2 regions of the Bacillus jepli genome follow, and region 2 is predicted to be linked to the other one. Evidence: riboswitches for the same ligand, from Rfam matches in the RefSeq annotation. Region 2 holds a riboswitch; the other holds the start of a gene.

Region 1 (3,220 bases), 180 kb from region 2:
ATTCAGCAGGCGGATAAGTGAGCTTTTACCTGCTCCACTGTAACCGATGATTCCAAAGATTTCACCTTCATTGATCTCTAAATCAATACCGTTAACAGCTGTAACAGAATTTGCTTTTGTTTTATATATCTTCGACACATTTTTCAGTGTTATCATGTAGTCACACCTTCTATCCAAAGAAAACTATGTTTAGTTTATGCGATATAGTAAATAATTAACGAAAATAATTGAAAAAGCCTTTCTGCATAAACGAGCAGAAAGGCACAATTCAGTGATTCCTTCCTCTCATCTTCCAAAGCCTTTGCTTTGTGTGAATTGGCACCTTTTCAACAAATGTTGACGGTTGCTGGGTTTCATCGGGCACATCCCTCCACCACTCTAAATAAGAGTCATCATATATTTACATGTAATATCGTCCTAAATAACACGAGAATTATCTTATCATCTGTCATTTAGGGTGTCAATGAAAAAGTTGTGACTAATGTACCAAAGTAAAACTTAAGCTGTAGGCAATGGTGAAACAGAACTTGTTCCATTAGCTACTTTAATGGCTTGCTCTAAATCTTCTAAAATATCTTCAATATTTTCGATTCCAACAGATAAGCGAACTAAGTCTTCCGTAACACCAGACAACTTTAAATCTTCCGGGCTTAATTGCTGGTGTGTTGTGCTAGCTGGATGAATAATCAAACTCTTTGCGTCACCAACGTTTGCAACATGTGACCAAAGCTCAACATTATTAATTAGCTTCTCACCCGCTTCTCTACCACCTTTAATACCAAACACAACAACTGAACCTGCACCTTTTGGTAAATATTTATCAGCTAATTGTTTGTTCGGGTGATCGTCCTCACCAGGATACAGTACCCATTCAACCCCAGGATGATTTTTAAGATATGAAACAACTTTTTTCGTATTTGCAATATGCTCTTTCATACGAACGTGTAATGTTTCAAGACCAAGGTTAAATTGGAATGAATTAAAAGGACTTAAAGCTGGACCTAAATCACGAAGAAGTTGAACTCTTGCTTTAATGATATAAGCTACAGGTCCTAAAGCATCAGCATAGACTAGATCATGGTAGCTTGGATCTGGTGTTGTAAATCCAGGGAATTTTGGTGAATTCCAATCGAATTTACCCCCATCCACAATAATTCCACCCATTGTTGTACCATTACCTAGTAACCATTTTGTTGCGGAATGAATAACGATATCTGCTCCATGCTCAATTGGACGACATAAGTATGGTGTCGCAAATGTATTGTCAATAATTAATGGAATTCCTGCTTCATGAGCAATATTTGCTACTGCTTCAATATCAAGAATATCTAAGCTTGGATTTCCGATTGTTTCAGCAAAAATCGCCTTTGTATTTGGCGTTATGGCTTGACGGAAGTTTTCTGGATTATTAGGTTCTACTAAATGTGTCTTAATTCCATATTTAGGAAGTGTATTCGCAAATAAGTTATATGTTCCACCATAAAGTGTAGAAGCAGAGACAATCTCATCTCCTGCACCCGCAATATTCAAAATAGCTGTGGTAATCGCAGCCATTCCACTAGAAACAGCTAATGCACCAACGCCACCCTCTAATTGTGCAACTCTTTCTTCAAAAACAGTTGTAGTTGGGTTGTGAATACGCGTATAAATATATCCATTTTCCTTAAGTCCAAATAGATTTGCTGCATGTTCAGTTGTATTAAATTTAAATGCATTTGATTGATAGATTGGTACGGCTCTTGCACCTGTTACTGGATCTGCTTCAAGACCTCCATGGACAGCAATTGTCTCTGGTCTATAGTTTTTTTGTTTCTCAGTCATTTGAATCTCTCCCTTTTGTTTTGTTTATATAAATAAAAAACCTCTTCGATAAGAAGAGGTGTATGTACGATTTCTCTTCTTATCTTTCAGACAAAAAATGTCTGTTGGAATTAGCACCGTGTAAATTACCGGTTGCCGGGCTTCATAGGGCCATTCCCTCCGCCACTCTAGATAAGATTTTCAATATGAAATTTATTACTTTAACAAGTTAATATCATGCTAAACCTTTTTCTATTATATGTCAATAAGAATTTTTAGAAAAAATGAGCAATTTGAAATTTCATGTCATATTTCGACACATATTTGAAACAAATTTATACATGCATCGTTTATTTACTTCTTTTTTCCCGGGAAATATGACATATTATGATATTTTTGCTACTTGTTTTTCCTCATTACGAAAGGATTTTCTACTGAATACAAGTAGGAAATATAGCGACCCGATTAGATATAAAACTGAAGTAATTGTAAACACATATGCATAGCCCCAATAAGCTCCATGTATCATTACGATTGACGTCGATACAGGTCCCATTAGTGCCCATCCTAATGAAAACACCATTTGATTCACTGAATTCGCAAGACCCTTCATCGAATCGTTCACTCTTCCCATAACAAGAGAAGCTTGAATCGGGTTACCCGCATTCATTAATGCTTGCCTAAATAAAAAGGCGATGGCTGCTATGTATAAATTTTCCGTATACCCTGTTAGTAGAAGGAATGGAAGTGAGGATAATTGCAAATACACCACCGCACGTACTTCCCCAACCTTACTCACAATAATGGGTCCGATAATCATTGCAATTGCAGTTGCAGCTTGTCCCAATGAGAGAATAAGTCCGATTATCGTATTGCTTGCTAGAAAGCGATCTGCAAAATATAAATTGAGATAAGGAATGACTAATCCAGAACCAAATCCTATGATCATTTGTGCTATGGCAAACATAGCAATTAATTTGATTTGCGATTTATTGGTTTTTAATTTTTGACCAAAAGATTCTACTGTTTTCATTTTTGGTTGTTGTCTGCGTTGTTCATTCATTTTAATGATTGGTAGAATTCCTGCAACATAGATGATCGTTGCAATTAACAGCGTGATTCTAACACTCCAAAGTCCGCTCATATGAAAAATAAATTGGAAGGTGTCAGACAATGCCCCGCCTGCAATGTTTCCAACAACCTGGGCAATCATCATGATTGCCGAATGAAAGCTAAAAAGATGAACCCTTTGTGAAGAAGAAGAGTTTTCGGCCAACCATGGGACACCGGATACCTGGATAAAAGCCGTCGACAATCCTGTTAAAAATGCAGTTGCTATCAATAACTGTTCCACATCCAATATACTTCTAGCAAAGAAGGCTATTGTTGAAACAGCAACACCTAGTACCATCACTTTTTT
Region 2 (3,220 bases):
AGTCTTCTTCAGTTGGTCGAACAAACAGTTGTTGGGAAAAAAGATTATGCCATGCATATTCGTTTATCACTTGGATTGGCATACGTACTTTTTTATCAGCACCTGCATACCCATTGAATACAAAAATTTCATCTTTTTCTTTCAAATATGAAAGCACTTTTGTGTAAAGGTTTTCAAATGCAGCTTCAGAAATTGGTGTATTTACCTTGCCCCAGTCAATTCTATCTTTCGTAGATGTTTCTTCTACGATGTATTTGTCTTCTGGTGATCTTCCTGTATATTTCCCAGTTGTTGCACATACAGCCCCAGTCGAAGTAAGGATTCCTTCTTGTCTAGCGAGTACTTTCTCAACTAAAATAGGAACAGATAGGTTATGATGTACATTTTTTCCATTCACTAATGCTACTAGCTGCTCATTTGAAACTTCAACTGAATTCATGTAAAACCATCCTTTACCTTTTTTTATATAATCAAAATTTACAATTAGTATAACACATTAACGAAAATAGTCTATACTATTTACGTATTTTACGTAACATATCTTTAAAAAGTGCGTACAGATTTAAAAATAGTCCGATATAATTCAAGTGATTGGATATATGTCTGTTTCGAAGAAAAAAGTTGACACATTTCCATAGTATTTTTTTCTAGTTTTGGTTGACATGAAAAGCATGACTACGTTATGATAATTCATTGAACGGATACTCTCTTATCCCGAGCTGGCGGAGGGACAGGCCCGATGAAACCCGGCAACCATCACTTTTTTACATATCAAGGTTATTTTTGAGAAACCTATACATAAATGTAGGTCTGGTCTCCGTTGATAAAGGTGATAAGGTGCTAACTGAGCAAGGTATGTCCTTGATCGATAAGAGTGAAAGGCGAGAAAAATGATAATACCTTTCCTCAAAATAATGTAGGGAAGGTTTTTTATTTCTTTAATGAGAACAATGTTACTTAAAGCGTTTATATGTGTTCACCACAGATAACTAGTCTATTTTTATACTGTATTAATGGTTGTTAATATAGGATAGAAAATCGTGAAGGTAACAATACTAAGGGAATGAGTACCGTATCAATGATTGTCAGAATTTGAGTATGACTTGATTCTGAATCCGAAAAAGGAGGAAGCGTTTGTGACAACTAGACGCCGTTTATTTACTTCTGAGTCTGTTACGGAAGGACATCCAGATAAAATCTGTGACCAAATTTCAGATTCTATTTTAGATGCCATCTTAGCAAATGATGCAAATGCACGCGTAGCGTGTGAAACTTCTGTTACAACAGGTCTTGTACTTGTTGCGGGAGAAATTACAACCTCTACATATGTAGATATCCCAAAGATTGTCCGTGAAACGATTAAAGAGATTGGTTATACTCGCGCAAAATACGGATTTGACTACGCAACATGTGCTGTTTTAACATCAATTGATGAGCAATCTCCAGACATTGCGATGGGGGTTGACCAAGCTTTAGAGTCTCGTGAAGGTCAAATGACAGACGAGCAAATTGAAGCGATTGGTGCAGGGGACCAAGGCTTAATGTTCGGTTATGCATGTAATGAAACAAAAGAGTTAATGCCTTTACCAATTTCGTTAGCTCATAAGCTATCACGCCGTTTAACGAAAGTTCGTAAGGATGAGATTCTTCCCTATTTACGTCCCGATGGAAAGACTCAGGTAACAGTAGAGTATGATGAGAATAACAATCCTGTCCGTATCGACACAATTGTGATTTCAACACAGCATCATCCGGAAATCTCATTAGAACAAATTCAGCGAAATCTTAAAGAACATGTAATCAATCCAGTTGTTCCAAGTGAACTCATTGATGAAAATACAAAATACTTTATTAACCCAACTGGCCGATTTGTAATTGGTGGCCCTCAAGGGGATGCTGGTTTAACTGGTCGTAAAATTATTGTAGATACGTATGGTGGTTATGCACGCCATGGCGGTGGTGCATTCTCAGGTAAGGATCCAACTAAGGTTGACCGTTCTGCTGCATATGCTGCACGTTATGTTGCAAAAAACCTTGTGGCAGCTGGATTAGCTGATAAATGTGAAGTTCAGCTTGCATACGCAATCGGTGTTGCTCAGCCAGTTTCTATTGCTGTTGATACTTTCGGAACAGGAACAGTATCTGAGGATGTTCTTGTAGAATTGGTACGTAATAATTTTGATTTGCGTCCAGCCGGTATTATTAAAATGTTGGATCTTCGTCGTCCAATATATAAACAAACGGCTGCATATGGTCACTTTGGTAGAAACGATCTTGATTTACCATGGGAGCGTACGGATAAAGCAGAAGCTCTTAAGGCACAAGCTGCAAAATAAGAATTGAAAAAGCTCGCCGATTTGGCGAGCTTTTTGTTCGTACCTATTTTTCACTGTCTAGCTCCAGGCGCTTTTCTTTTTGTACTTGTTTATAATGCTGCCCCTTTTCAACATATTCACGGCGTATTCTAGCCATGTCTTTTTTATCCTCATCGTTTAGTTCACGAATCACCTTAGCAGGTCTTCCGAAGGCAAGAGTGTTGGGCGGGATTTTTTTACCTTGTGGAACGAGGCTTCCAGCACCAATAAATGCACCTTCACCGATTTCAGCACCATCAAGAATAATCGAACCCATCCCAATTAGAGCATTTTTACGAATAATTGAGCTATGGAGGATAACCTGATGTCCAATTGTGACATCATCTTCAACGATTAAGGGGTTATTGGGGCTTTGATGTAAGGTAGAATTGTCCTGGATGCTCACTCTTTTTCCAATAACTGTCGGTGCTACGTCACCTCGAATTACGGTATTAAACCATATATTTGTTTCCTCACCGATTTTAACGTCCCCGGTAACTGTTGCATAGTCCGCAATGAATGCAGATTCCGCAATTTCAGGATATTTCCCTTTGTATAGATAAATCATAATAGGTACCCCCACTTAATTGTTTGATATTCGCTGAAATATCATTTAATGTAAGTGTATCAACTTTCACAAGTATCGTAAATCAACATATATTCGATCTATCTAAATTTGAGGTGATATCTTTGGTACCAACACAACCAATTAGTTTAATGAAGAAAGTGTATCGTGAGGTATTTCCAATTGTCCATCGTGAATTAGCTGTTTGGAAAAAGAAAGCAGAGGAGATTCCAAATGAGGAGCTTCGGAAGCAAGCATTGGCAAGTATTCAAACAAAAACCTTTCACTGTGAAGGTGGGTC

What was found. A riboswitch is a leader RNA that binds a small molecule or an ion and turns the genes downstream of it on or off. The one in region 2 is predicted to bind S-adenosylmethionine.
Region 1: linked by a shared signal. The riboswitch ahead of ABC371_RS10820 (O-acetylhomoserine aminocarboxypropyltransferase/cysteine synthase family protein) and the one ahead of metK (methionine adenosyltransferase) in region 2 are both predicted to bind S-adenosylmethionine.

The regions. Positions count from the first base shown of each region.
Region 1 is NZ_JBDFMO010000001.1:2,149,225-2,152,444, reverse strand. It holds gene ABC371_RS10825 (methionine ABC transporter ATP-binding protein) at 1-156, opposite strand, end outside; SAM riboswitch class I at 283-389, opposite strand; gene ABC371_RS10820 (O-acetylhomoserine aminocarboxypropyltransferase/cysteine synthase family protein) at 499-1,821, opposite strand; SAM riboswitch class I at 1,898-1,999, opposite strand; gene ABC371_RS10815 (MFS transporter) at 2,186-3,220, opposite strand, start outside.
Region 2 is NZ_JBDFMO010000001.1:2,328,049-2,331,268, forward strand. It holds gene pckA (phosphoenolpyruvate carboxykinase (ATP)) at 1-439, opposite strand, end outside; SAM riboswitch class I at 707-875, shown strand; gene metK (methionine adenosyltransferase) at 1,137-2,336, shown strand; gene ABC371_RS11985 (gamma carbonic anhydrase) at 2,380-2,922, opposite strand; gene ABC371_RS11990 (tetraprenyl-beta-curcumene synthase family protein) at 3,072-3,220, shown strand, end outside.